Regions from separate parts of the Lysinibacillus sp. COL-1 genome, predicted to be linked through region 1. Evidence: riboswitches for the same ligand, from Rfam matches in the RefSeq annotation. Region 1 holds a riboswitch; the other holds the start of a gene.
The links. Region 1 has a riboswitch for cobalamin ahead of AC6BKE_RS09835 (ABC transporter substrate-binding protein). Riboswitches for the same ligand answer to the same signal wherever they lie in the genome.
Positions count from the first base shown of each region.

Region 2: linked by a shared signal. The riboswitch ahead of AC6BKE_RS06195 (FecCD family ABC transporter permease) and the one ahead of AC6BKE_RS09835 (ABC transporter substrate-binding protein) in region 1 are both predicted to bind cobalamin.

Region 1 is NZ_JCAWSJ010000004.1:286,134-302,033, reverse strand. Features, by position in the region: gene AC6BKE_RS09840 (FecCD family ABC transporter permease) at 1-238, opposite strand, end outside; gene AC6BKE_RS09835 (ABC transporter substrate-binding protein) at 235-1,206, opposite strand; cobalamin riboswitch at 1,352-1,533, opposite strand; gene AC6BKE_RS09830 (acyl-CoA dehydrogenase family protein) at 1,591-3,258, opposite strand; gene AC6BKE_RS09825 (class I adenylate-forming enzyme family protein) at 3,260-4,762, opposite strand; gene AC6BKE_RS09820 (MerR family transcriptional regulator) at 4,755-5,144, opposite strand; gene argS (arginine--tRNA ligase) at 5,393-7,060, opposite strand; gene AC6BKE_RS09810 (YwiB family protein) at 7,060-7,491, opposite strand; gene AC6BKE_RS09805 (YidC/Oxa1 family membrane protein insertase) at 7,651-8,283, opposite strand; gene AC6BKE_RS09800 (hypothetical protein) at 8,308-8,583, opposite strand; gene speB (agmatinase) at 8,831-9,703, opposite strand; gene AC6BKE_RS09790 (transglycosylase domain-containing protein) at 10,022-12,094, shown strand; gene AC6BKE_RS09785 (YwhD family protein) at 12,438-12,956, opposite strand; gene thmT (2-hydroxymuconate tautomerase) at 13,119-13,304, shown strand; gene AC6BKE_RS09775 (class A sortase) at 13,396-14,052, shown strand; gene AC6BKE_RS09770 (collagen binding domain-containing protein) at 14,105-15,900, opposite strand, start outside.
Region 2 is NZ_JCAWSJ010000003.1:370,509-386,408, reverse strand. Features, by position in the region: gene AC6BKE_RS06260 (protoglobin domain-containing protein) at 1-1,087, opposite strand, end outside; gene AC6BKE_RS06255 (SEL1-like repeat protein) at 1,712-2,998, opposite strand; gene AC6BKE_RS06250 (YdcF family protein) at 3,071-4,087, opposite strand; gene AC6BKE_RS06245 (hypothetical protein) at 4,272-4,742, shown strand; gene AC6BKE_RS06240 (DUF2653 family protein) at 4,730-5,017, shown strand; gene AC6BKE_RS06235 (ion channel) at 5,064-5,432, opposite strand; gene AC6BKE_RS06230 (S-layer homology domain-containing protein) at 5,537-7,159, opposite strand; gene AC6BKE_RS06225 (endonuclease Q family protein) at 7,260-8,426, opposite strand; gene AC6BKE_RS06220 (hypothetical protein) at 8,527-8,697, opposite strand; gene AC6BKE_RS06215 (TetR/AcrR family transcriptional regulator) at 8,905-9,483, shown strand; gene AC6BKE_RS06210 (DMT family transporter) at 9,555-9,908, shown strand; gene AC6BKE_RS06205 (DMT family transporter) at 9,908-10,222, shown strand; gene AC6BKE_RS06200 (heme ABC transporter ATP-binding protein) at 10,507-11,298, opposite strand; gene AC6BKE_RS06195 (FecCD family ABC transporter permease) at 11,304-12,350, opposite strand; cobalamin riboswitch at 12,496-12,683, opposite strand; gene AC6BKE_RS06190 (YdhK family protein) at 12,996-13,565, shown strand; gene AC6BKE_RS06185 (response regulator transcription factor) at 13,606-14,307, opposite strand; gene AC6BKE_RS06180 (HAMP domain-containing sensor histidine kinase) at 14,285-15,679, opposite strand.

The sequences.
Region 1 (15,900 bases):
GGTTTTTTAACAACCCTTGGAAAGCTGCTCCAGCAATGGCCAAAGAAGCTCCCACTAGTCCAGCTAACAACACGCGTGGCAGACGGATTTTCCAAAAGATATTAGCAGCTGTTTCATCAACTGCTTGATTCCATAAAACTTCTAACGGAATATGAACTGAGCCTATCGCTACGCCACACCAGATACTAATGACAAGAAGCGTACATGTTAGTACATAGGCTAGTGCTATTTTTTTCACTTAAATACCTCTGGATAAATAGCTTTTGCTAATTCTTCAAGACCTTCTCCTAAACGGGGACCTTGACGACTTGTTGTGCTTTCATCTACTTGAACGATTGCCTTATTTTTCACGGCATTAACAGTATCGAAACCAGCACGTTGTGGTATTTTTGTTAAAATATCTGGTACATAATGATATGTCACAACGATGACATCTGGGTTTTTCGCAATAATTTGTTCTGAACTAATTTCATACCAATCCTTCGCATCTGCCGCTACGTTTTCTGCATGAATCATGTCCAGCATAGCATTCATAAATGTGCCATTACCCGCCGTATAAATAGTAGGTTCATCCGATGCTTCGACTAGCACTTTTTTGGGTTCGACATCCTTTACTTTTGTCAGAACATCTTCCACTTTTTCCTTCATATTAGCAATAATTTTTTCAGCCTCTGGTAATTTCCCTGTTGCACGACCAAGCAGCTCAATCGTTGTGTAAGTTTCATTAAAGTCTTGTGCATTTTTTACAACAAATACTTTCAAACCTGCTGACTCAAGCTGTTCAATCGCCGCTTCTGAAAGGGACATGCTAGATTCATGCGAAAACACGATATCTGGCTTTAAGGCAATAATTTTTTCAATATTGTACTCCATGCCCCCAACTTTATCCTTTTCAGCGACTTCTGGTGGATAATCATCATTGTCTGTCACCCCAACTATTTCATCATTTAAACCAAGTTCAAATAATATCTCTGTGTTACTTGGAATAAGAGAAACAATTTTTTCAGGCGGTGCTTCAAGTGTAACATCCTTGCCAATGGCATCTGTTATGGTCATTGGGAATGTTGCTTCATCCACCTGTGGAGTCTCTTGCTGTGTTTGCTGCTCCGTAGCTACTGGCTTGTCATTTTTGGCTTCTTGCCCGCATGCTGCTAACAAACCTACTGCTAAAAATGCTGATAATCCTATTTTCCAAAATTTCTTCATATGAATCCTCCTTTGTTGATCCGTGCGTCAATTGGTTAGAAATATTTTCTCCATCAAAATAAGACCCCTCATCTTCGAATGATGAGGGGTCAAAATCGCACCAAAAAACTGATACAAAATCCACCACCCTATCCTCGTAGGCTGTCATGTCTATACTATAAAGGCAGGTCTCCTGGCTCGTGCTTATTGCGTTTTTCAAGCCTTCCCGAAATCTTCAGTGGCATTATTTGAAAAAACTCACACTTACAGTGGCGGGACCGCATCGGAATTACACCGACTTCCCTTTTCACTTTACTTAAGTAAAGAACCTTTATAATATTCAGTTGATTTCATTATACATGAAAATAAAAGAAGTCGCCTCCATTCCAGACGACTCCTTGGCAATTATACAATTTCAGAAAAATATTGTACGGTTTTCATTTGTGCACCTATTTGTCGCAATGACCACGTTTGCTCTAAATAGATATCCGCTAGCTTTTCGTACTTCCCGCCAAATTTTAGTGCCCATTCCACCGCTACAACACTTTCATAAAGATGGGCCATCTTTTTCGCTATATCTTTTGCTTCAAAAGTTTTAGTTGCTTCATCTAAAGCGCTAAAAATTTGTAATGTAGCCGCAAGATTTACCAACTGCTCTTCCACAATTTGCACTAGTGGACTATCCGCTAGCTTCTCTAGCCTTGTCTCCATTTCACGGACAAACAGTTCATGTGCATGGAATTTATCCACTAAACGAATAAGTTCTAAAGCCAAAATATTTGCCGTTCCCTCCCATACCGTCAATACTTGTGCATCCCTTAGTAAGCGTGGTGTCACAAAGTCTTCAATATAGCCATTACCGCCATGTAATTCAATCGCTTCACTAGCATAATGAACGGCTTGCTCTGCCGTTTCCTTTTTCATAATGGCAATATATAAACGATTCATAATGAGATCTTGTTGTGTTCCCTGCCCACTTGTCACTTTATCGTATAATTGAATAAGATCAAATACTGTCGCTACTTCCACATGCAGCTTAGCAGCAAACTTCCCTAATGTATCCTGGATCATTGGGTATTGTGTTAAGGGCTTGCCAAATGCATATCGATTGGTCACATAATGCTTTGCCTCTAAAAAGCCTCGACGCATAATACCAATCGATGCGACTGCATTACAAATTCTCGAAAGATTTAGTGCTTCTAGCATGTAATAAATCCCTTTATTTTGTTCCCCTACAATATAAGCAAGGGCACCATCAAACTCTACCTCGCCCGATGGGACTGCTCGAACGCCTAATTTATCTTTCAATCGACGAATACGAAGATGATTGGCCGTACCATCTTCATTATTCCATGGAACTGCAAATAACGTTAACCCTTTAGAGCCTGCTTGTGCGCCTTCTAAACGTGCCAACACCATTGCTACGCCACACATACCTGCATTGGATGCGAAGTATTTTTCTCCATAGAGACGGTACTCATTGCCTACTTTTCTGGCCTCCACAACATTCGCCCCAACGTCTGACCCTCCTTGACGTTCTGTTAAAAATGTTGCCCCTTCGTATAGCTCCGTCTCTCCTGTTGCACAAACATGTGGCAAGAAACGCTGCTTTACATCCTCATCAGCATAATGATCTAATAGATAAGCCGTAGCCATCGTCAAAGTCACGGGACAATAAAAACCGGGCTCTGCATGAGATAGTAAATAACCTTGTGCAAAGCTATAGACATAATTCCCTTTGTGACCTAACTGTGGAATTTCTTTGTGCACGTAGCCAACAATTCCCGTATTATATGTCTCTTCAATTGTTTTTTTGTAACCGTCATTCACCCAAACCTCTGATACCTCTTCTCCATAAGCATTATACCGTTCAAGGCGGGGCTCTCCCTGCCGATCAGTATGTTTTGCCCTTACGTCAATATCACCTGCACATAACTCACCGAAATCTGTCAGTTCTCTGTGTGCATAAGACAAAAACTCTTTATCTAACATCATTTCTAACACTTTTTGAAGCGTTTCTTCCTCTGTAAAAAAGTTTGTTGCACGCATTTCTTCCTGCTGTAAAACCTTCATGCTATCTCACCTCTTGTCCTTTCAAGGATTGTTTTAAAATTTTGCCTGAAGCATTGCGTGGTAGCGCTTCCACTTTTTCGAAAATACGTGGTAGTTTATACTTCGCAAGCCGTTCCTCTAAATAAGCTTTCAATGCATCCTCATCTATGTCTTGTTTCGTAGCATATACAGCCTTCACGGTTTCCCCCCATTGCGGATGTGGTATACCAATGACAGCAACTTCAAATATCCCTTCAAAGCTTAATAGGCAATCTTCAATTTCCTTCGGATAAATATTGACACCACCTGAAATAATGACATCTTTTTTGCGATCCACAATCCAAATAAAGCCGTCCTCATCCATCCGAGCCAGATCTCCTGTTTTTAACCACCCATCAATGTAAGCAGCCTTGGTTGCTATTTCATCCTTGAAGTAGCCAAGCATATTACCCTCACCAAATAAGACAATTTCTCCTACTTCGCCCACATTTACATCTTCTCCATTGTCATTGACAATACGAAGCTCTGTGCCAAGTGGCGCCCGTTGGCCAATACTCCCAGCCTTCGTTTCATGCTCCTTGCCAAATAACAGTGAGCCACTCGGACCCGCCTCTGTTAATCCATAAACACAGGTTAAATTAGTTGTTCGGAATGCCTGTTGAATGAAGCGAACCTCATTTTGAGATAATGGTGCTCCACCATATACCCACCACTTCATGGAAGACAAATCAGCCGTTTGTAGCCTCGGCATCTGAGCCGTTAATAAATAAGCAACAGGCGCTCCAAAGAAATGCGTCGTTTTTTCCTGCTCAATGGCATCGATAAAAAGGTCTGGTGTAAAGGTTGGTGTTAATACGCTTGTTGACCCTACAAATACGCCCGCCATTAAAAATAAATGCAATGGTGCTGAATGAGTTAATGGCATCATGAGCAATATACGGCTTTCAGGTTTCACTTCCATTTCAACAGCAATCATTTGTGCCACTGTTAAAATATTACGGTAGCTAAATAACACACCCTTTGGTTTTCCTGTCGTACCAGATGTATACAAAATAGTCGAAGGGTCATCTTCTTGTAGCTGGCAATCAATTGTTTGTGTGCTCGCATTTTGAAGCATTGTTTCGTAATGCTGCCAACCTGCTTTTTCTTGGCCGGTTTTAATTTTTAATGGTACAGCAGCTAGCTGTTCAACTGCGGCAAAAATCGCCTCATGAACAACAATCGCCTTCGCTTCGGCATGCTGTGCCACATACTCTACTTCCTGCAATGTAAATTTCGCATTGACTGGAACAACGATTGCCCCGATACGCTGAATAGCAAAATAGCTTACAACAAACTCTAAAACGTTCGGCATAAAGATTAAAACCTTATCATCCTGACTTACTCCTTGCTCTAGCAAAGCATGACTAAAACGTGTTACTTGTTCATCTAAATCACGATAGGTCACTCTTCTGCCATGACAAATAATGGCTTCATTTTTTGGATACTTACGGGCATTTCGTGCTAACAAACTGGAACTATTCATCATGCATCTCTCCCTTTAAAGTAGCTAATTTTTCACTAAACATGCCTTGCATTTGCTGTAATTCCTGTTTCATTTGCGTCAGCTCAGCAATTTTACTCTCAATCTCTTGAATTTTTTGTTCTCCATACTCTACTGTTCGCTCTAATTGCTGAATACCTGAGCGATCAAAATCAAAAAGTAAAACCATCTCTTTGATTTCCTCTAGTGAGAACCCGTAACGCTTGCCTCTGAAAATAAGCTTGAGCTTCGCCAATTCTTTTTTTGAAAAGGTTCGTTGATTGGTAGATGAGCGATCGGGACGAAGAAGACCAAGTTCCTCATAATAACGAATTGTGCGAGTAGACACATTGAATTCCTTTGCTACCTCCTGAATCGTCTTCAAAATCATCTCCCCTTTCCTTATTGTCAACAGTATATCATTGACGTTGACGTAAACTTCAACAAAATTTTCGAAATTAACAGAAAAATTAAGTTTGAAACAGCTAATTTTTAGTGTTATCCGTTCCTTGTGCCTTTTTATCTTTCACATTTACTGTTTTATCAACCACTTTTAGAATGTTATCGCCCATTTTTGGCCTTCTAGCCACTAAAAAACCCCTAACATTCGTCATGTTAGGGGCTTAAAAAGTATTACATTTTTTCTGGTGCAGATACGCCGATTAAACGTAGTGCATTAGCAATTGTTGTGCGTACAGCTGTAATTAATGCTAAACGAGCCTCTGTTAACTCCTTGTTGGAAGCATCCAATACTTTTTCTGCATTGTAGAAGCTATGGAATGTTGCTGCTGTCTCTTGAATATAGTTAGCGATTCGGTGTGGTGTACGGTGTTTCGCCGCTTCTGCTACCACTCTCGGGAAATCGCCAATCTTTTTCAGTAAATCAATTTCTTTTTCTGCTGTTAACAGATTAAGATGATCTGTTGCTGCAGTAAATCCTTGCTCATTTGCCGAGCGTAAAATAGATGAAATACGAGCATGTGCATATTGTGCATAGTACACTGGGTTTTCATTGGATTGTGATACAGCAAGATCAAGGTCAAAGTCCATATGAGAATCGCCTGCAGTTTTCACGAAGAAGTATCGTACTGCATCAAGGCCAACCTCTTCTACAAGCTCACGCATTGTTACCGCGTTCCCTGTCCGTTTAGACATTTTGAATTTTTCACCGTTTTTATAAAGCTGAACCATTTGAATAACTTCTACTTCTAATGTATCACGATCATAGCCAAGGGCCTGAATAGCTGCTTTCATACGTGGAATATAACCGTGGTGGTCAGCTCCCCAAATATTGATTAATTTATCGAAACCACGGACAATTTTGTCTTCGTGGTAAGCAATATCTGGCGTTAAGTATGTGAACGAACCATCATTTTTAATTAACACACGGTCTTTATCATCACCAAATGTTGTAGAGCGGAACCAAGTAGCACCATCTTCTTCAAAGACATGACCATTTGCTTTTAATTTATCTAACGCTACTTCGATTTTACCGTTTTCATATAGAGACGTTTCAGAATACCAGACATTAAAGTTCACGCGGAAGTTTGCTAAGTCTGTTTTTAATTTATCTAATTCTAAGGCTAAACCGTGTTGACGGAAGAATGCAAAACGTTCATCCTCTGATTTTGCTAAAATAGCTTCACCATGCTCCTCCGCTAATTTACCCGCAATATCAATAATATCTTGCCCATGATAGCCGTCTTCTGGCATCTCCGCTTCCATACCTAGTGCTTGTTTATAGCGTGCTTCTAATGAGTAAGCTAGGTTATTAATTTGATTGCCCGCATCATTAATATAATATTCACGAGAGACGCTGTAACCAGCCATATCTAATACATTACATAATGAATCTCCAACAGAAGCTCCACGTGCATGTCCTAGATGAAGGTCCCCTGTAGGGTTTGCTGAAACAAACTCCACTTGAATCTTTTCCCCAGCACCAGCATTTGAACGGCCGTAGTCAGTACCTTGTTCAAGAGCCTGTGTAATTACCCCAGTTAGGAAATCTTTACGTACTGTGATATTCATGAAGCCAGGACCAGCAATGTCGATTTTTTCAATATCTGTACCTGCTGTTTCAAGATTTTCTAAAATAGCTTCCGCAATAGCACGAGGTGGTTTTTTAGCTAATTTCGTTAATTGCATTGCAATGTTTGTTGCATAGTCCCCATTTGCTTTATCCTTTGGTGATTCCAAGTGAATCGATAATTCTGTACCAGCCTCAACTAAGCCTGCTTTTTCAACAGCCTTAGCTATTGCTGCTTTTATAGCCTGTTGTACTTGTTCTACTGCGTTCATCATTGTACCTCCGTAAATGTAATATCTAATGTATAGTTGCCAACGGATTGCCCACCCATTAGTAAATCGTACTGTACATGGAAATCTCCGCTTAATGCCCGTTTCGTAAAGGTCATTTTTTTCGTGTCAATAATGAGTGGCATGGAACCAAACTCACTTTCATAATGCCCTTTTTGTTGCTCAATTATGTTAAGTGGTAAGCGCATATTGACCGAGCCAGCACGCATAATTAGCGCTTTCTCATGTCCTAATTTCATTGTTGTGCGGATAGTTTTATCCTCCTGCACCTCATCATATTTCAAATATAAGCTTCCTGCTTTTTCAAGTAGCTGCCCTTTGAGCCACATTTCATAACTTTCGGACTCTCCATCACTTGGACGAATTGTAGAAATGAGCTTAATGTTCACTTGCGATCTTATTTCGTTCGCCATAATGGACGCTCCCTTTTAGTCTTTTACTATAACCTTTTTATTATAGGATGAATACTCCTGTTTTTTCAAGATAGAAGTCATGTAAAGCATCTCACAAATATAGATGGAGAATAAATAAAAACTCCTCTCTTTACATAATCGAAAGAGAGAAGTTTCATTTTATCTATACCATTTTTTAATGATTAATTGTTGAACTATTAATAATATAGCACTAACTGTCCAATAGATAGGGATAATCGCTGGATTGAACAAACTAAAAATGAGGATCATGATTGGATTAATGAACACCATAATCTTCATATTAAGTGGTTGGCTTTTCTCTAAGGAGAAAACACTTTGCATCAAATAAATCAAACAAGCAATGATCGAAATGCCAATATCTATCGTACCTAAATTCATCCATAGGAAATTTTCACTTGCGATGACGGTATCTAACTTAATCGCGTAATACAGTGAAAATAATACAGGCAATTGAACAATAATAGGTAAACAGCCTAATAAAGAACTTTTCAATGAATCTGACGTTAATGCTTGCATTTTTTGTTGTACTATTATTTTTTCAGATTCATTTTGACTGTTCTTATATTTAGTGGTAAGCGCATCTAGTTCAGGCTTAATGGCTGACATTAGTTCTTTCGAGCGCTTTTGATGTTTTGCAGATTGAATAAACAGCGGCATTAGAATTAATCTTACTGCAATCGTAATGCCAATGACACTCACTGCATAGCTACCTGTAAATGAATGGATGAAATGAATGAAGTAAATAATCGGTTGTGCTAAAAAGGTTAACAATGATATTCCTCCTAGTTTAAAAGTTTACATGAAACTAGGAGATACACTTTCTTCCTCACTGTTTTCCGACGTCCTAATACATAGAACAAACCACGTTAGCATAGGTGGAGTCCAAGTATTTGTGATATTATAGTCAACTTCAAACGCTTCGTCCTTTACTTCTTGAATAGTTATTTTATTAACCAGATACAGATGCAAATGAACACTTAGCACAGTTAAAACCAAAGAAGCTAATAGCCAAAAGTATTCCATTGTACTGACAAAGATGAATAAATCATTGATGAGAAGTGACCAAATCATAATACTCCTCCTTCCTATCACTAATTAAATTAAAGAACCATACATTCTACTGACCAATAGATGACAGTTGTTTCATCAATTTTTCTCTCTTCTATAAAATAGAAACTATTACTTAACTTATCTACGCAACTACGTAAAATAAGTTTCAAATTTATGACGTATAGCTATTCTTCATTTCAATAGAAAATACAAAATGGGGCAAGCCTATAGCTAACCCCATCCAATCAATCTGTTTTCAATGCTTTATTTATTTTACCCAGCCTAAAATCATTTCTCGTAATAATTTAGAAGCTGTGTTTGCCGTCATTTCTGATGAATCATAGATAGGTGCGACTTCTACTAGATCAAAGCCTACAACATTTACACCACTAGCTGCTATCGCGTGGATGGAAGCTAGTAATTCTTTTGATGTAATACCTCCACAATCTACTGTACCAGTGCCTGGAGCGTGTGCTGGATCTAAAACGTCAATATCAATCGTTACATACACATTGCGTCCAGCTAATGTTGGTAAAACCTCTTTTAACGGCTCAAGCACTTCAAATTTTGAAATGTGCATGCCGTTTTCCTTTGCCCATTCAAATTCTTCTTTCATGCCTGAACGAATGCCGAAAGAATAAACATTTTTCGGTCCAATATGTTCCGCAATTTTACGAATTGGTGTTGAGTGAGAAAGTGGTTCTCCCTCATATTCCACACGTAAATCGGTATGTGCATCAAAATGAATGATGGCAAGATCATCATATTTAGCAGAGACAGCCTTCATAACTGGCCAAGACACTAAATGCTCCCCACCCATACCGACAGGAATCTTGCCATCTGCTAATAATGTTTCAATAAATTTTTCGATTTCATCTAATGAGCGCTGTGCATTCCCGAAAGGTAGTGGAATATCACCAGCATCAAAGTACTTTACTTCCTCAAGCTCCCGATCTAGATATGGGCTATACTCTTCAAGACCGATCGATACCTCACGGATACGCTGTGGACCGAAACGTGATCCTGGACGGTAACTTACTGTCCAGTCCATTGGCATGCCATAAATAACGGCTTGTGCATCCTCATAGGTAGGATGACTTTTTATAAAAACATTTCCTGAATAAGCTTCATCAAATCTCATTGCTTGCCCTCCGTATCATTAACAAATTGTATTGATTATCAATTCTCTTCAACTTCTTCTATTATGGCTTACAGGATTGTAATGAAACCTGTATCCTTTCGTCCTCGTATACATTATTGGAACATCTAGCAAATTTCGATTAAAATCTACAAGGTGTGATTTTTCTGTCGAATGCTCGCATTTCAAGTAGTACAAAAAAAGTATAGATGTTTTTGAATAAAGTGCAATAGTTTTTAGTTAGAATTTCGATTAAAGATGAGTGTTCAAACACATACTAAAGCTAAAATTAGAAGTTGTAAGAAAACGAGGTGAAGTCGGATGAAACGAAAAAGCTATCATCGAAAGCAAAAGCGTGTAAAGCGCACACGGAAATCCCTTACTCTTTTTGTCGCCTTTGCATCTGCAATTGTCGTAGCATTTGTCGCTCTACGCATCTATGTTCAAGTGGCTGGTGCACCGCCTTTAACCGTACCGAAAGCTTCCATCTTCTTAGATGAAAATGAGAACCAAATTGGAGATCACTTTACAAATCAACGACGTTATTGGGTTGGTCTTGATGAGATGTCACCTTATTTAAAAGAAGCAGTAGTTGCTGTTGAGGATAAAGATTTTTATAAACATGGTGGTTTTGATTATTCACGTATTGCTGGTGCCATTTTAGTGGATATTAAGGCGGGCGGAAAAGTCCAAGGGGCTAGTACCATTACACAACAATATGCACGTAATCTTTATCTTTCCCATGAAAAATCTTGGACACGTAAATTAAATGAAGCCCTGTATGCTTATAGATTAGAAGTTTTTTATGACAAGGACGAAATATTAGAGGGCTATTTAAATACGGTATACTATGGACACGGCATGTATGGAGTAGAAGCAGCCAGTCGATTTTACTTCGGTAAATCTGCCGCTGATTTAACACTTGCGGAAGCTGCAATGCTAACAGGCGTACCAAAGGGACCAAGTATCTATTCACCTATTGCCAATTTAGAAAAGGCTACGAATCGCCAAAACGTAATTTTAAAACTAATGGCGGATCAAGGTGCCATTACACAAGAAGAAAAAACACGAGCTGAAAATGAACAGCTTGTCTTAAAAAATGATAGCTGGGTTGCCACAAAATCTGTCGCCCCTTATTTCCTTGATGTGGCATGGCAAGAGGCTAGCGAAATTTTAAAGTCAAAAAATCTCGATATTAGCGAAGGTGGCTGGACAATTCAAACAACGCTTAATCTGGAACACCAGAAAGCCGCTGAAGAAGCAGTAGTAAAAAACATGCCTGCCAATGATCTTCAAACAGCATTCGTTAGTATGGAATCGAAATCAGGTGCTGTCACTGCATTAGTTGGAGGTCGTGACTATTCAGTAAGTTCATTTAACCGTGTCACACAGGCTAAACGTCAACCAGGCTCTACTATCAAGCCGATTTTATATGCAGCGGCACTAGAAAATGGTTACACACCGCTTACATTTTTAGATGTTGGTGAGACAACCTTTACCTATGATAATGGGCGTGGCACTTATGCACCTAAAAATGTCAATGGTCAGTTTGCAGATCATGATATGACGATGGCTCAAGCGATTGCGATCTCAGACAATATTTACGCCGTAAAAACATTAGAGGACATTGGCTTCAAGGAATTTCATGATATGGCAAACCGTTTTAGTGTAGGGATTGGTGCTAAAGATAATTTATCTATCGCACTCGGTACAATTGAAACGACATTATATGAGATGACGAATGCTTATAATATTTTAGCATCTCAGGGACAGCAAACCATTCCAACAACCATTGTGTCCATAAAAAATGCTCATGGAGACGTTATTTATGAAAATAAAGATGTTTCAAGCAAGGCGGAAACGGCCATTTCAAAAGAAAATGCATACATTTTAACTGAGATGATGACAGGTATTTTTGACCCGGTTTTCAGTGATTATTCTCCTGCTACAGGCATTAGTATTCGTTCCCGCATGACACACACCTATGCGGCTAAATCAGGTTCTACCAATAGTGACCAATGGCTAATTGGTTTTACACCAAGTCTAACTGCTGGTGTGTGGAACGGCTATGATCAGGGTAAAAACCTTACAACGAAGGAAGATACTGCTGCCACTAAGCAAATTTGGATTGACTTTATGGAGAGCGTCAACAAAGGAACGAAAAATGAGGATTTCAAAAAACCTAAAGGTGTAGAGGGCGTTGTCATTGATATCGAAACAGGTAAACTCGCTACTGATGCTTGTCCAAAACAACGTCTTGTTTATGTAGAAGCTAAGGATGTACCAACTGAAAAATGTACAAACTTCGATATTCTCGACAGTGATACATGGGGAGAATTTTGGAACATGCTGCCATTCTCACTTTTTAAAGGTGATGATAAAAATAAACAATAATGCGGAAACCTTTTTGAACAGCTCTCGTTCTATGTTATGAAGGCTCTCGACAAAGTAACTAATAGACGAATAAATAAGAAAAGCTTTCTCTTCCCCGGAGACGTGTCCGTGGGAACAGAAAGCTTTTCTTTTTTTATGGTACGCGAAGTATGAGCATCATGGGGCATTTGGCTTGGGTTTGGGTTATTCAAATGCCGCATAGCGCTCATCATATTCGCGATACCAAGTGTCCTAGCTTACTAAAATGTAAGCTCTGCATCAAGTGTACTTTGTTTCAAACCCACTTTCAACCTAATATCGAAAGCGATCGCAAAATGTCACAGATTGTTCAATCATTATTGGTCTATTCGACAAATAAGTCTTGACGCAGTTGCTCATCACTACGTCCCCACAAATCTGGATTAAGTTGCTCTAGGAATGTAGCCAACACTTTTTTAGACGGTGCATCCATATGCTCTACAATAATCTGACGCTTCATGGATTTATCCATTTTGTTCACATGGTCAGCTAGAATTTTATAGCCACGTCTCTTTTCACGGTTAACGACCATTTCACAAGCTGTTACACCCGCATAATAGGGTCCATCTTCTTTATGGTCTACCGTCACCCACACTAACCAATAGGATTTCCCACCTTCTGAATCAGCACGGTCCATCGTAAATTTAATACCTCGCTCAACATCACTTCGTGCATGCATGGCACCAATTTCAACAGTAGCTGTCCCCTCTTCTACATCAATCATAACGGGCGATACATTCTCTAATGAAAGTGAACCAATTCCAAACCCTTTATGTCCATCTGTTGGATCGTTTTTTATAATGGTAAAACCCATTTTTTGTTTTGGTTTTTCTTCATTTGCCATACTTAAATATCCTCCATTCTGCTATTATAAAGGAAAGCATATCGCGTATTTTGTCGTATAACACACTATTTCTAACGCGCACTTATGCCTCAACGCAAGTAAGAAGTTTATACTTTCTTATAAACTAACTATACAACATTATTCTATAAAGGAGGCAATATTATGCCATACGTAACAGTGAAAATGCTTGAAGGTCGTACAGAGGAGCAAAAACGCGCCCTTGTAAAGGAAGTAACAGAGGCCGTTTCGCGTACAGTTAATGCACCTGCAGAAAATGTAACAGTTTTTATCGAAGAAATGTCAAAAAACCATTATGGGGTTGCAGGCGTTCGTTTTAGTGATAAATAAGATGAAGATGGGTAGAGCATCTTAGCTCTACCCATTTTTAAACTGACAATCATCGTTCCGTTATTTCAATAACTAGGATGTGTTATACAAAATGAATAAATTTAGACTGACCTTGCTCGTTTGCGTGTTACTTTTTGGCCTATTATTAATATTTATTAATCCGATTCAACATGCTATTATCGCTCATTTGAGTGACCAATTAAATACAACTGACTACAGCGTTAAAGACATTGAAAAAAACAAAAAAGCAGCAGCTGATTTTGAGTTTGAAGCCGTTCAATCATTATCTATCGCTGAGGTACTCCAAGCACAAGTAAAAGCTAGTAATATGCCTGTTATCGGCAGTATTGCTGTTCCAAGTGTACATATGCAGCTACCAATTTTAAAAGGTGTTGGCCATTCTGTACTTGCTATTGGAGCAGGTACGATGAAACCCAACCAACAGCTCGGTCAAGGGAACTATGCATTGGCTGGTCACTACTTTGAGGAAAAAGATATTTTATTCAGCCCACTCTATCAAGCACAAATTGGCGATATCATCTATATCACGGATATGAAAGATGTCTATGAGTATAAATTAACAACGAAAAAAATCATTGCTGCAACTGATGTTTATATCATTGACGATATTCCCAATCAAACTACACTAACATTGATTACATGTGCAGAAAAAGGTTCTAAACGACTGGCATTACAAGCAGATTTTGTTCAAAGCTACTCGTTAGAAAATGCCAAAGGAACCTTTTGATGCAAGCAATACGCAAAAAGCGCCATCCTAAAAAGGATGACGCTTTTTCTTATTATACCTCTGTTTCACGGCGGCGCATAAACCATACTGCCCCAGCTACAAGTAGTAAACCAACAAAGACAAGAGCTGTTTGATTTGCTCCATCTGTTTGTGGTAATTTACCTTGTGCTCTTAGCAGCGCTTCTAAGCGTGCTGTGTCTGCCTTGATTTGATTAATATCAATCGCTTGGGCTACCTCTGCCTGTTGGTCTTTAGATAGCTTACTATATCTATTAAGGAAATCTTTATAGGCATCTAACGTATCTTTTGTAGCGTTAGATGGATGATATGGTGGTAATTGCTTCCCTTGATCAATCACATTTTGTACTGATGTACCACCATTATCAGGGGTCGTTGGTTTGTTAGGATCTGTCGTTGGCTTACTTGGATCCACTGGTTTATTTGAATCTGTGTTCGGCTTATTTGGATCTACCGGTTTAGTTGGATCTGGATTTGGATTATTTGGATCTACTGGTTTAGTTGGATCTGGGTTTGGCTTATTTGGATCTACCGGTTTAGTTGGATCTGGGTTTGGGTTATTTGGATCTACTGGTTTAGTCGGATCTGGGTTTGGATTGTTCGGCTCCACTGGTTGTCCTGGATCTGTTGTAGGTGGTGTCGGCTGTATTTTAGCCTCACATGTATTACCTACTGTAACTGTCCCAATAATGGTATTACCATTCTCCCTAACTATATATTTACCCGGTTTGATCAATGAGTGGTTAATCGTAATTTGCCCTTTGCTATCTGTAACAAATTCTATTAACCCATTCTCTTCTACCGCTTTACCATTTTCATCTGTAAACGTAACTTTCACACCTTCACGTGGCTGACCATACATATTGTTAATTGTTAATGTGAAGTTTGGACAAGCTGGAGCAATAGGTAATTCAGCTTTACAAGTTTGTTTATAAGAAACTTCAATTTCGCCTAAATAAACTTTGTTGTCGTAAACCTCATACTTTCCTGCAAGTACATCTTCAGAAATAAATGTAATACTACCATCTGCTTCTATCACTGTTGAAATAATGTTACCTTGTTTATCTTTAATGACAACATCTTTACCAGCCTTAACCAACACATTATTTTCATCTTTCAATGCTACAGTAAAGCGCTCGCAAGCCGGTTTTGGTTGAACCGTTGCTTGACAATGAATATTACTTGCGAAATCGCCAATTTTATTGCCATCCTTATCAAATACTACGTAAACACCTGGTTCTAAATCTTTTAATTCTACTTTACCGTCTTTTGTTTCCTCAGTAGCTATCGTCTTGCCATCTATATCTTTAATTGTTACTTCCGTTTTATCTGCTACTAATTCTCCATCAACATCTTTGACCGTTAATTCGAATGTTTCGCACTTCGGTGCTTGTATAATTGTAAATTCATAATCGCAGCTTTTCTTGTACGTTAGTGTGACTGTACCTAAGAATTGATTACCCTCATACAATGTATATTCACCAGGTTTTACACCATTAGTAGGATCGTTTTGATTGGATTCAACAATAAACTTACCTGATGCGTCAGGAGATACCTTTGTCACTACTGTAGTACCTTGCTTTAATGTTAATTCTAAAATATTAGTACGAATATTACCTTGATCATCTTTCACAACAATTGTGTAGTTTTCACATTTTGGTACTGGTTGAACCTCAGCTTTACATCCGCCGTCATATTTCACTGTTACCTTCCCTAATTCACCTTCAACTGAATGAATTACTGTATACTCACCAGCAGTAAAATGATTCGGTAATGTCACTTTGCCATTTGTTACTGTGTACGGCGCTGTTTCTATACCATTGTGATCCT
Region 2 (15,900 bases), on a different contig from region 1:
CCACTTCATCTTGAATATTTGCCAGAGAATGCTCTAATTTCTCTGTCCGTTCACTCGTTTTTTTCAATAACAATGCCACCGAAGTAACCGAATCCTTCGTTTGAATAGATAATTTACGCACCTCATCAGCCACTACACTAAAGCCTTTGCCCGCTTCTCCAGCACGCGCCGCTTCAATTGCAGCATTCAATGCCAACAGATTGGTTTGATTAGCAATATTAGTAACAACATTCATGATTGTCTCCATTTCCCTAGACATATCCGATAATTGTTCAATATTTTCTTCTATATCATGAAGTGAATGAATAATATTAAGCATATTTTGTGATTGATTTTTTAAACGTTCACGACCTTCAAGTGCTTGATTTTCAGCCAGTGTTGAGACATCAAGTGATTTTTTAGCCAATTGTTTAATTTCATCAGATTGCTTGCTTAAGCAGCAAAATGAATTATTTGTTTCCTGAGAAATTGTGGCAAGTGCTTCGGAAGAATCAACAATTTGTCGTTCAATAGCTTCTTTCTCATGCATCATTTTTTCTTTCATTTGTTCTACAGTGTTTTCAAAAGCCTCCAAAACCAGCTGCTGCTCGAAATTACAAATTTTCGATATGGCCCTGATCGTATTAAATTGATCTTGGGGGTGCTCTATATTTTTTTCGACTAAATCAATAAATGATATGGATAAATCTTGGAATGCGCAAATATACCATTGGGTTCTAAGCCCAATATGAACATGTACCTTTGCAATTTTTACTCGTCTTTGGTAATACACCTCATCAATGGTTCCGTTAAACATTTCAATAATATGCTGCCGTAGTGTTACTTTAAGTCTGTCTACAGAACTATGATGACTTATAATATCTACCAAATGATGCTCTGTTCCTATCATGTTGTAAAAACGGTTTACGATGTGATCTACATTGTCCATAACATATGGCTGGAAAGCTTTTAAATATTGTAAGTCTTGCTTCGTTAGATTCAGCATTTCAATTTGTTTCACCATTGATTGGCGAGTAGACAAATCCATTTTTACTGTATATTGCTGTAAATCCAATACCTTCGTCTTTCTCTGTTTTTGAAAAATCACACATCTTCCCTCTTTCATTCCGTTTACTTTCAGCAGGCTGAGAAACACCAAATCCCTTTTTTAACATATTGATTGATACAAGAAAAAATACCGATAAAAACAGATTAGCTATTATGCTATGGGCTAATACTCTTTCTGTCTGGCACACTTCCTCCAAAAGCATGTCGAGTACCTCTTTGTACAATCACATAAAAAATATTCCCGCTCAGCAAGCAGACCTAGTCAGTACATGACTAACAGTAGACTTATTTACGTATGCTTTATTTCAAAATCACTCATTTACATTAATCATTTTATAAATTGCTGTCAATCTTATCGATTCCGTTTTTTTACATATACCACACCAAAAGTCCCTATCTTAAAATTAATGGTAATGCATAAGAAAAAAGCTACCACAATATTATTTGGTAGCTTTTTTACCCGTTTTCTTGTTTATTATGCCTATTTTTTTTATTTTTCTTATCCTTTTTTATTAATCTTCTTTAAATATCACTATATCAATATTTTTTACCCTCTCCACAAGAGCATCTATATACCTAAAAACACAGCCCGTTTTAAATCAAAAGTTTTATAAATGTATGGCAAATAAATAATTCAAATAAACTATATTTTTTCACACAAAATTTACAATCCTTTAAGTTCCTGTAATATTTTAGAAGCTTCTGCAACACCAGCATCCGCTGCGAGGCCATACCACTTGATGGCTTCTTTTAGGTTTCTAGCAATTCCTTCACCTTTATTGTAAATATGCCCTAGTTGTAGCTTAGCATCCGCGTCTCCTTGAATTGCAGCCTGTTTAAACCAATGAATACCTTTTTCGATATTGCGTATACCAGTTAGTCCATTACTCCATATATAGCCCAAATCATAAAAGGCATCTACATGATATTGTTCAGCCGCTCTTTCATACCAAAAGAGGCCGCGGTTTACCTCCTTTGTTTGACCCAAGCGTCCCTCTAAATATATTCCACCAAGCCGATATTGCGCTTCGACATAACCTAGCTCTGCTGATTTTTTGTAGGCATTAAAGGCTGCTTCTACATCTGCTTCGATACCCAGTCCCTGCTCGTATATAATTCCTAACGTAAACATCGCCTCTGCCACATTTTTTTCTGCAGCATAGTCGAACCATTGTTTTGCTAATATAAAATCTTGCGGTACGCCCTCCCCATTGAAATACATATCCGCTAAATTATTGGCGGCATCCGCATGCCCCTGTAAAGCTGCTTTTTCATAGTATGAAAAAGCAAGGGAATCATTTTCTTCCACACCAATCCCCTCAAAGTAAAAATTCCCTAGTACGTATTGAGCATCTGCATGATTCTGAAGCGCTGCTAATTCAAACCATTTCAATGATTTTTCAGGTTGAAAATGTTCACCTTCTCTAGCGTTGTAGTATTCTCCCAATTGATATTGTGCATCTGCGTCTTGTTCTTCAACTGCTTCTTTATATAAATCAATAATGACTTCATGATCTAAATCCTCTTCATCTAAAATAGGGAGCTGTTCATCTTGATGACGGAAGTACCACTCCACAATATCAAGTACATCATCAACTACTGCTATACGGCTTGCTAGCTTTTCTAACGAAGAAATTTGCCAAACAAGGATATAGATAGATTCGGGAATGGCATCACGCAAGACATCGTCATATTCCGCTAACAATGTTAAAACATTCTCCTGTATGGACTGAGATTGTTCTGAATGGATAATTTGTAAATGCCGTTGTTGCTGTTCTTTCAATAGCCCTCGCACTATTTGATACAATATTTTTTGCAAGGCTGTTAGGGTAACTTCCGTGAATGTAAGTAATTTTATATTTTGAGCAAACCATGTATTTTCTGACTGTGTCAGATTTTGTAGGGAATCAATTCTTTCTTTATTTCGCTTGGCTAACATTTGCTCGTACATTATTTTCCTCCCTTGCACACTATGTAAAAAAACTGCCTTGCCACTATTATATGGAAGACAGTTGAAATTTGGTTACACATATGCTCTCAATAATAAGCCAACGAATAGCGTAATGATTAAAAAAACTGTAATATGGGCCCATTTATACATATCTAATAAGCCTATAAATTCTCGTGTAAATGCATTGGGAACATAGTAAAAGGCTGTCTTTGAGCCAATTCCTTCTGCATCTAGCTTTGCTTTCTTAGCATAAATACTTGCACGAAATACATGGAAATTATTGGTCACAAATAGCGAACGATATTTTTCTCCCTGCGCATGATGGTCCATTATTTTTTTGGAAAAGACCATATTTTGTTCTGTATTGGTCGATTGATCTTCGAGCAATATCTTGTCAGTGGGAAGATGATGTACATCTATTAAGTATTGTTTCATGGCATATGCCTCGGTTAGCTTTTCGTCATTGCCTTGACCACCAGAGACAATAATAAAAGCTCTCTCCCCATACTTTTTATACTGCTTTACTGCCTCATCTAAACGACTTGCTAAAAGTGGGGGCACTTTATCCCCAATTAACCCTGAGCCCAATACAATAATATAATTTGGTTCATAGCGTATGGGTGTAAAATGATACAGTATTGCATAGGCAAGGACACTTGTGTATAAAAACATTGTATAGCCAAAAACCAAAAACGCATAGAAGAAAAGAATATGCCAAAGTATATTTTCTATTTGGATAAAAATGACGAAAACATACCATATCATCATAATAACAAAACTTAGTCCGAGAATGGCTAACATTAAATTACGTACTTTACGCCCTTCCTTCTCTAATAATACTTTACTATTGAAAAACATTGCGATTGATAAAATAAACATAATGCTTGGAAAGCTTCCCAATATAATAAATATCCCCATTTCTGAAATAATCCCCTGATCATTTGGCAGCAATAATGGATAGTGCATAATGAACGCTCTTATCATATATATCCCTATTAAACCTAGTGCTACCGCATTGAGAAAGCGCCTTTTTTCTGTTAAGTACAACACGAGAAATAATGTGGTGAAAAGTGTTAAAGTTAGTAGCATCGTTTCACTCCTTTCTATTGCAGAATTTTCACAATCATGGCATTTGTCACTACTTGTTCAAATTTGGTGATATAGCTCAATTATTGAAGGCGTTTGTTTTATTTTTTAATATAGTTCATGTAATATTACTATATAAGAACTAGTTTATGACCAAATTCAAAATTATATTGGAGGAATGTAAGTAATGAAAAAAATTCTTGCCGCTCTTTTTGCAGCGACACTGATATTTTCGACTGTTGGTGCAACATTATTCATTTCGGATACGCCAACGGCAGAAGCTAAATCCTATAAATCAGGTAAAAAAGGCTTCACTAACAACAACAACAATAATAGCTCGAATATCCAAAAATCTAAGGATACTTCTAAAGATCAAAATAATGCAACAACAAATAAAAACAACTCATCCTCTACTAATAAAGTAGATACTACTAAAAAAGGTGGCTTTTTCTCTGGCGGTCTAATGAAAGGCTTAATGCTTGGTGGTCTAGCTGGTTTATTATTCGGCAGTCTATTTAGTGGCATGGGGATTCTTGGCAATATTTTAGGTCTACTCATTAATGTAGCTGCAATTGCCGTTATCGTGATGCTTGTGGTTAAGATTATGAATATGTTTAAAGAGAAGAAGCGCAAAGAGGAAGCACAATGGCACAAATAATCAACGAACAAGATATTATTAATGCTATTTGTTTATCTCAAGCTTATTATAAAAACATTCGTCCCGAGGCAGTTCTTGTCGAATTGACTTACGAAGATGACGCTGGCTTTGGTGCAGAGGTTGAAGTAAACGGTCAAATCGAAGTGCTTAATACAGCAGCTATGATTGGTGCATTACGTGTTTGGATTAAAGATGTTCTACATAGTGACCCATTCTCAACTGGGATTGAGCTTGTTTTAGACGACGAGGAAGGCATTATTGCCAAACTATCATAAAAAAAAGCAGTACAATGAATTGTTCAAAAATTCATCGTACTGCTTTTTACTTTTTCAAACGTTTCTTCATCTCTTCTTTTTCTTCCTCATTAAGAGAAAAATCTACGATAGAACGCCCTAGCATTAGCAACATAATAAACATTACTCCCGTACCAACTATTAAATAAATCATTGTAAATACTTTAGAATAAGTCGTTGTTGGATATAACCCTGTTTCTACGCCTGTTGGTATCAAACTCACTACAGCAAAATACATAGCATCTAACCAGTACCATCCTTCCGTTCCCTTGTAAAACAGTGTTCCTGATAAAATGATTAAAAACAATGTAGTAAATAATGAGATAAATTGAGGACGTTTAAATGACTTCCACAACCCTTTTACTAATCTTTTCGCAGATAATATAAATGACAGCATCCCCATTCTCCTCTTTAAATACGTTCTACAACATAGTTAGACTATACTTCGTTTTTATTAAAAACGTCAAAAGGTAGAGGTGATGTCCCCCTACCTTTTCAGCATTATTTAATGAATATTTGACTAAGGTTTGTAAATATTTTAGCGGCTTGACCTCTTGTTGTGACAGCTTCTGGTGAGAATTCCCCTTCATTTCCTGTCACAATCCCCAACTCATACAACATGGTAATGGCACGTTTTGTTTCTGCATTATAAGAGGTTACATCTGTAAATGGCACATCGCCCTTTGCACTATATGGTTGATTAAATTGCTGTTCATAGGCACGACTTATCATTAATGCTAGTTGAGCACGTGTAACAGACTGTCCAGGGTTAAATTTCCCATCCGTTCCTTTAATAAGCCCATGAACATATGCTGCTGCAATTTCTGATTGTGTTACTGCGTCATAATTTGCAATGTCAGTAAATGGTGCCTTCTCATCTGTAGATAACTCTAAACTTCTCACAAGAATAGCAGCGGCCTGCGCACGCGTTACACTACTATCAGGTCTAAATGTCCCATCCGTATAACCATTCATTAGCCCAGCACCCGCAGCTTTTTGAATGTATTCTTTCGCCCAGTGCTGTGCTGTATCTGTAAAGCTTACTGTTCCCTTTGTAGTGAAAGTAATCGTTGGATTTTGAATACTTTCATTACGAGCTGCATCGATTGCTTTGATGGAAACATTGTAGGTTGTATTTTCTGTTAAATCTTCAAGTGTAAATGTTGTCGTATCTGCATCCAATGTTGAGATTAATTTTCCATTCACATAGACATTGTAATTTGCCACACCTACATTATCTGTCGCGTCCTGCCATTTAACCTCTACAGTTGTACGATCTTTCACATCTACTTGAATAGCCTTCGTTATATCCCATAACGAGCTAGTTTTAATGATTGGTAAAAATGCTTCATTTGCGACCGCTAAATAACCAGCTTCACTTAAATGAATGTTATCAGGGTTTGGTAAATAGCTTGCAACATCCTTTGCAACAACATCGTATGTCGGCACAAAAATGGCGCCTGCTTTTTCAGCGGTTGCTTTAATTGTTGAATTCACTGTAGCCAATAACAGTTTAAATTGATTTTGTAGATTCTCACTATAGTATGGGAAAGAATTATAATAGCCCATCACATATATTTCTGCTTGTGGATTTATCTTTTTGATTTCAGATAGGATTGTAGCAATATTCGATACAGCTTCTTTAGTAGCTTTAACAAGGGCCATCGTATCAATTCCCGTTGTTTGGGACTCTTTTAATAATGGTAATAAATCATTTGCTCCAGCCGTTAATGTAATGATTTCTGCCTCTTTAATAGAAGCTCGTAACTTTACTTGTTCCTTTGTGTATCCAAAACCTGTGACTGTTTTTTCTACATCATTTTGTAAATCTGCTAAAACATTTTTGGTAGTGTAGCCTGACATAGCAAAGCCCTTATTATAAGAAGTAAGGAAGCCACCCTGCTGTAAGGCCTGTGCAATAAAATCCGTGTAGCCTAACCCAATAACACCTACCTCATTCATTCCATGTGCTAATGAGTCGCCTAGTGCCACATAATCAGATTGAATAACCCAGCTTGGTGCTATGTAGTCGTCTTGTTCTTGTGCATTAGCTACTACAGGGATGGTTAATTGCAAAGCCAGTACACTCGCTGCTAAATAACGAAATTTCTTTGATAATCGCATTTACTCTCTCCTCCACTTGTAAAATAGTCATTGTTTTCACTATTTTACTAGAGGCGAGTTAAAAATAGGTTAAATTACAGCAATCTTTTTAAACTTTTCTCTACTCAGACTGTATTTTTCCATATATTCCACCACCACCAACCTCGATCGCTAATTGACCCGTTCTAGCTAAATCAATTAAATGGGCGATTTTATGTGGCACAACTTGTTCAAGCTGGTTGAGCGTTACCACATGTAAAATATTCATTTCAGTACCAAATGCTTCTATTAGACGTTCCATCATTTTAGGGCCAATACCAGGGATGAAATCAAGTGGTACTTGATGAATATAAGGCGGTCTATTTCGTTCATTCAGAAAATCCTCTGATAGTTCCTGAATACGTGTAGCTACACCCTTTACGATTTGCATACTTCCACAGTTTGTACATATGGTAGCTTCGTTACCTAGTCGTTCTCCACATTTAGCACAGACCGTTTGATGATACTTGCCAAGCAAAGGATTTAAACCATAATTCGCTGTTACTGCTCGACCTTGTTGTTCATGTAGAGCCATTTTTAATTCTGCAAAATTTGCTTCTGCTAATTGTAACTTTTGATACTCACGTGCCAGTTTTCCAAGCGAATGGGCATCAGAATTACTAACGAACGTATATGCTTGTAATTCTTTGATACGACTTACCATATTGGTATCAGAGCTTAACCCTAATTCAATGGCATCGATAAGCTGCGGATCAAAGACTTCTGTTAAGCTACGCTCAACCCCTCTACCAAACAAACTTTTAAATGGTGTAAAAACATGGGCAGGAATAAACAGACCTCCCAATTCATGCACCTTTTGCTGTAATGTGAGACCGTCACAATAAATTCGCTGTGAACTCAAGTGGATATTTTTCATATGTTGGGACATCCAATCAGAGAACTGCTTCATTAGCATCAGTGTTGGAAAGTAAGCAAGCACATGAATAGGTCCATGACAATATTGATCGTAAATTTCGATTTCCGACCCTGGAATCAACGTTGTTTCCTGAAAGCGTAGGCCGCCCTCTTTTAATTCCTGTAGTTCACCTTGTTCAATCATCTCCATCATTTCTTCGATTACTTCGGGTGAATGACAATCAATAATCCCAATAATATCTAATCCCTTTCTAGCACTAGCAGTCTCTAAAATTTTTGCTAATGTTAATGTTTTACTGCCAGTAATTTTCACTGCTCGCCCACTAGAAGTACGCCCAATATGAATATGTAAATCTGCATAAAATGTTTGCATTTCAATCGCTCCCTTTAGTATTTCAAGTACGTAAATTTTTTTGTTCAAGCGGACTCAAGATAAAAATACCTTACATCACAGCAAGGTATTTCTCACTTTATTATGATGGATGATTGGTGGTAGTGCTATTATTTGTCTCATAAGCACCTGAACTATGTGATGACCCTGACGATGAATCATAGGCAACTAATGTCACACCAATCTTTTTTTCAAGCTCGTTAATTTTCGCAAGTTGCTGTGGATCTAATTGAGCAAATTTAATGTCTTCCATTATCATCAATCCTTTCACTCATAAAGTTCCCTGAAATAAAAAAAGTATACGTCATTTCACCTCATCACAATTGCGTACTGCTCTGTGATTTAGCTAATTTCCAAACGTTTGTTGAATGAAAATGACTGATATTCAGTCATTTTTTATTGACATTGTTTTTCTCATCCTGTAACATACTAAACAAGTAAGGCAAAAGTGAGGGATTGCATGTCAAAGGAAGAAAAAATTATTCAAGCTGCAATTGAAGTTTTTCGCGAAAAAGGAATTGAAAAGACGAAGGTTTCAGATATCGTCAAAGCTGCTGGGATTGCTCAAGGAACATTTTATCTCTACTTCCCATCACGCCTTTCTGTCATGCCAGCTATTGCAAAAAATATGGTAGAAAGAATTATTACTACCGTAGATGAAGGTGTTTCAGATCATAAGCCTTTTGATCAGCAACTTGAAGAGGTTGTTGAAATCATTTTCTCGATCACAAAGGAATATGGTGATATCGTTGCACTCATTTATGCTGGAATTGCACAAACAGAGCATTTAAAAGAATGGGAAAGCATTTATGCACCATACTATGATTGGATGAGTAATTTCTTATTAACGGCTCAACAACAAGGCATCATTCGAGATTCAATTAATCCATCACGGTCAGCAAAGCTTATTATTGGTCTAATTGAATCTGCCGCAGAACAAGTTTATTTGTTTGATGACAGCAAGGATGAAACGATGACACTGCTTAAGCTTGAACTTCTAGACTTTTTATATCATGCACTTGGCCTACGTCACGCGTAAGTGACGTTCTCTTTTATCTACAAAATGACTGAACGTCAGTCATTAATTCTATTAATGAAAGGATTTTAATTATGCAAAAAGAATGGTTATATGTCGGTCTAACAAGTTTATTTGAATTGTTTTGGATATTTGGTTTTAATGTAGCAAGTTCCTGGTGGCATTGGATTATTATTGTGTCTATAATTGCTATCGATTTTCACTTCTTATCAAAAGCTTGTGAAAACCTACCTACTGGTACCGTATACGCTATTTTCGCTGGTGCAGGTGCAATTGGCACTACGTTAATGGACATTTTTATTTTCGATGGAGAGTTTAATGCGATTAAAGGTATTTTCATGTTTATTTTAATATCGGGCGTTATTGGATTAAAATTAGCAGATAACGCACCAACAGATCACGATGAAAAGAAAGGAGTGAATGCATAATGGGTTGGGTATATATTTTATTAGCAGCAATAGCCGAAATTATAGGTGTTATTGGATTACGCTTTTATAGTCAAAATAAAACGATACGAAATTTATTATTATATGTCGGTGGCTTTGGATTATCATTTGCCCTTTTATATGCTTCCTTCAATTATTTACAGCTAAGCATTGCCTATGTTGTCTGGGTAGGTATTGGTACTGTCGGTGCAGTGCTTGTCAATATCATTTTCTTTGGTGAATCCAAAAATCTACCACGAATTATCAGTATCATCGCTATTATCATCGGTGTAGCAGGGTTAAAGGCCGTATCTTAATTAAATTACACTCAAAGGACATCCTTCTTATATCGAGGAATGTCCTTTGTCATTTAAACCATTGAGTATATCTTTGAACCTGTTACATTTTTATAATTAAAAACAGATACACTGCGGTCCTTACTCTAGCTAATGAAAAATCCGTCTCCTGTATAAACATTGACTATTTTTCTAACTAAGAAACATAAAAACTCTTCCTGGTATGACTGTTTCCAATGCCATGTATTTTCGTAAATGCTACTTTCATAATGAATATATTATGTAAATTAGTTGTCCTTACTTTTTTAAACTTGACTGACCTTCTTTGCGAATTGATCAGGAACATACGTGAGGTATGGTTTACCAGTCAAGGAATGTGTTTGAATATCAGCAAAAACACCAAATACTTCTTGTAACAATGCTGGTGTTAGCACTTCCTCCGGTGTCCCATGACACACGATTCGACCTTGCTGCAACACGTAAATTTGATCACAGTACATTGCCGCAATATTCAAGTCATGTAAAGCCGCAACTACTGTTAAATGTAAGGTTTGAATTAAGTCCATAAGCTGAAGTTGATGTTGGATATCTAAATGATTCGTTGGCTCATCTAATATAAGCACTTGTGCTTGCTGTGCTAGTGCTCGTGCAACCATTACACGTTTTTTCTCTCCACCTGAAAGGGAGCTAAAGCTTCGTTTTTCTAAATGAGCTATACCTGTTTGCTTCAAAGCATCTTTAACAATTTGAAAATCTTGCTCTTGATCTAGCTCTAACAGTTTTTTATGTGGCGTTCTCCCCATGCTAACTAAATCATGTACAGTGAAATCAAATAAAACAGGTGTATCTTGACTAACAACAGCTAAATTCTTCGCAATTGCTTTACTAGATTGCTTTAAAATATCATGCTCATTTAATAATACCGTCCCGCTTTCAGGTTTTAGAAGACGATACATATTTTTTAGCAATGTTGATTTGCCACTACCATTAGGGCCAATTAACCCAACAAACTGCTTTTTCTTTATTTGAATACTTACTTCATGTAGTATACGTTGATCGTTAATGGAGAATGATACTTGCTTTGCTTCTAATGTCATATAAGTTAATCTCCTTCACCGAAAGAATAATTATTGCGACGGAGTAGCCAAATGAAAAATGGACCTCCACAAAAGGCTGTAATAATACCAATTGGCATTTCCTGAGGAGCAATGATAATTCGAGCAAAGGCATCAGCCCACACTAAGAAAATCCCCCCTATTAAAGCACTAATCGGTATCACATATTTATAGTTAGATCCCACAATTAAACGTACTATATGAGGGATAATTAGACCTACAAAACCAATAGAGCCACTGACTGCCACCAGTACACCTGTTAACAGGGAGACAAGTAATATAAGCTGAATCCGAAATTGCTGAAGATTAACGCCTAACGTCACTGCCGCTTCTTCCCCAAGTAAAAGTAAATTTAAATTTCGATAGTGTAGCCAGAGAAGCCCAAATACGACGAAAAATATGGAAGCTGGAATGATAATATTATTCCATTTAGCTCCTGCTAGACTACCTAGCATCCAAAACATAACAGCTTTTAAAGCCCCCTCTTGCTTTGACATCATTAAAATAAAATTAGAAATGGCCGTTAAAATAAAGGAAACAGCCATACCTGCCAATAACAGACGAAAAATAGAAACCCGTCCCCCAACACGAGATAAGAAAAACACCAGTGCAATGGCAAGTAATGATCCTAGAAAGGCTGATATTGAAAGCGCGTAAATACCTAAAAATGAAAAGGCTCCTAAAATAATCACAGATGTCGCTCCGACGGCTGCCCCTGAAGAAATCCCTAAAATATACGGGTCAGCAATGGAATTTCGCACAAGTGCCTGAATGGCTGCCCCCGCAATGGCTAATCCAGCACCAACAATAGCAGCCAATAAAACACGAGGTGCTCTTATTTGCCAAATGATAATTTCCTGTGAGCGACTCCAATCCTGCTCTATGGCATTTTGTATAAAGGGGATTTTAGAAAGAATAACTTTCCATACATATAATGGTGTAACTGAAACTGAGCCAACCATTACAGCAAAGGTCATTGAAACAATTAATACCATAAAAAGTACGAAGGAAAATAACATAAATTTTTTATTCATCTGTTTCAAACTCCTACTGAATAGTGATGAATGAAGCAATAAAAAAAGGTATTCCATACGCAACGACGCATAGAAATACCCTAGAATAAACAAAGTCAGAAAAAATCCAGCTATTGTCCGTAATTGCTTGCATCCTCGTGGGCATTACAGGTATTACTAACTGGCAGGTCTCCTGGCTTCGATTCAACACCCTATAATTACCTTCCCATTCTTCCACAGTGGCAAATAATATTATAGGACTCCTCGTTACAGTTGCGGGACAGCGTCGGACTTACACCGACTTCCCTTTTAAGTGACATTATAAAATGGCACACCAATAGTATTTGAATTTATAAAATTGTGACGATTCTATCATACATTTTTATAGATTGTTAGTCTACATGGAATTTTATTTCTAAGGAAGAACAATATATAAGCTGTATCTTCGCAGTTTTGAGCACAATAGCTATTTGCTCGTTATAAATTGGCTATCTATTACTTAATAGTTTTGGCATGGGAGGATACTCCACCACATCTTAGCCATTTTTCCTATCACATACATCAATAACATTTCGCTCTCTTCATTCATGTCAAAAAGCAATTGACATCCATCATTTCTGCACATTTGTTTGCTACAGTAAGGGAAAATAGTGAGGAGGATATTACATGATATTTAAAAGAAAATGGTCTACTGGACTTCTAGCAGTAACGGCCTTCATTAGTTTAACAGCTTGTGCGGAGGAGCAAACGAAGCCTGCATCTACTTCCAATAACACTGCTGAAGAAATGGATCATTCTACGATGAACCACTCAAGCTCAGGTGAAGTACCATCCACATTAAAGAACGCGGATAATCCGAAGTTTTCTGTTGGAAGTAACGTGATTATTACGGATGGACATATGGACGGTATGAGAGGTGCCGAAGCAACAATAATAGGTGCCTATAACACAACTGCCTATGTTATTTCCTATGAGCCAACTTCCGGTGGAAAGCGTGTAGAAAATCATAAGTGGGTGATTCATGAAGAATTGATTGATCCAGAAGAAGCACCACTAGCCCCTGGCACAGAAGTAAAAACGGACGCAGCGCATATGGAAGGTATGGAAAATGCGACTGTCCGTATTGAGGAGGCTATCCAAACGACTGTTTATATGGTTGATTACACTTCGACCACAAATGGTGAAGCTGTTAAAAATCATAAATGGGTGACAGAAGAAGAATTAACCTCAAAATAATATAAACAACCTCTCCAGCATTTCTGGCAGAGGTTGTTTTCTAGCTTTTGTGTTGTAACGGTTTTCTATCAATTGACTTATGCCATTTATAGCCGATACCCCATACTGTTTGCAAGTAATCATCCGCAGGGAACCCACTTTTTCTTAATTTTTCTCGTAAATTACGCACATGAGAATCAATGGTACGATCTTCAATTGTCACATTATATCCCCAGACTGTGGTGATTAGATGTTCTCTAGAAAATACTTTATTTTGATGATCTAAAAATAAAACAAGCATGGAAAATTCCTTTGGTGTTAGGGGAATTGCCTCATGTTGAAAATATAATTCAAAGGATTCCTTATCTAAGCGAAGACCCTCAAAGCTAATAACCTTTTCCTCTATTTTCGATCTTCTTAATACCGCATATATACGTGCTAATAACTCTTCCTCATCAAAGGGTTTTAATATGTAGTCATCAGCACCGAGGTTTAAGCCTTTGACAATATCCGCATGCTCTCCTTTTGCAGTAAGCATAATGATGGGTACATCCCAAAACTTCCTAATTTCTTGGCACGCCTGCCACCCATCCATCTCTGGCATCATAACATCCAAAAGAATTAAATCTGCATGCCCATCTTCTAAAAAATCGAAAGCCTCTTGAACGGAAGACATAGCTCTACAATAAAAATTCGGCTCTAAATAAAGGGTTAATAAATCTAACATTCTTGGCTCATCATCAATGCATAAAATGGTTTTCATCTGTTTCTACCCCTTTAAAAGATAATTCAAAAGTAGTTCCTTTATTTATTTCACTGCTAACCTTCACTTCGCCCCCATGCGCCTGTACAAGTTCCTTGACAATAGCAAGCCCCAGTCCAGAACCACCTAAAGCACGACTACGAGATTTTTCCACTCGATAAAATCGTTCAAAAATATAGGGTAAATCCTTCTTTGGAATCCCCTTCCCTGTATCTTGAACGATAATGCTTAAAACATCATTGTGTTTCTTTGCGGTGACTGAAGTCGTATCTCCTGACGCACAATAGATTAATGCGTTATTTAATAGATTTATTAGGATTTGCTCTAGCCTTGCTTCATCTGCCCATACTGTCAAGCCCTCTTCATAACGTACAATAAAATGTATACCTTTCTCTTGAAAAGCAGGGCTTAGCTTTTTTTCAATGTTTGTAAAAAATGAATTTAAATGTACGTTTTGTTGTTCAATCACAAACGAGTTTTCATCCATTTTAGCTAAATCAAATAAATCTTTAATTAATCGAGAAAGTCTATTTGTTTCTTCTATTATAATGGCTAAATACTTTTGACGATCCTGCTCTGTTAAATCCCGTTTCGAAAGAATGTCGGTATAGCCTTTAATAAAGGTTAGCGGTGTGCGAAGCTCATGTGCAATGCTCGATAAAAATTCCTTACGCTCATGCCTTAAATGATTCAGATCGTTAGACAACAGCTGTATAGCATTCGATAAATCCCCAAGCTCATCCTTCCCATTGGTAGAAAGGGCGACTGTAAAATCACCTTTGCTCATTTTCAATGTGGCCTCTTTCATTTGAATTAATGGTTTAGCAAGCTTTCGAGATAGAACGATAATGACTGCTATAGTGACAAGACCAGATACTATACCAACGATGAGAAAATGTTTATTTAAGCGTTTCATTAACGCATGAATGGAGTCTGTATTTTGAAACATAAAGACATAGCCAATCGTTCTTTGCTGATTTTGAATAGGACTAATAGTGGCAATCGCTTGAACCTCTTGCCAATCGTCTTGTAAGATCCTTCCCTCATACGGTATTTTTCCCTCAATCTTATGGATCATATCACTAATTTCTAAATCAGGCTGCGAAGAAACCAGTATTGTTCCCTCATAATCAGTCACTACTACATCCGTACTTTCATTAGATTCCATAAGTACCACATGTGCTAGCGTTTCCTCGTTGAAGTTCTGTTCTAATACTGTACGATGTGAATTTCCCCTTGCTTGCAAACTTGCTAGCTCTTCCTCAACTCTAGAATTGGTTAAGGAGACATGTAAAAAAAACATCATAAATGTTTCGATACAAAATAATGTAATAAAAAAGATGATGCCCAGCTTTAGTGATAATTTTCTCATCTGTAACCACCATTTTAGAATTTCTTAAAAGTATAGCGTGAAAGTATGAAGATTTCATGCAGAAACAACATTAAAAAAATGTCTATAACGAAATGGACCTCCACTAAGGGAAATTTCTTGATGCTAATGCTTCTTCTTGTGCAGGGTCTTGGATCCGGCACAACTTTATAAAACGATTGTCACAACCCATGTACGTCAGCAACAGTTAATTAATTTAGTAC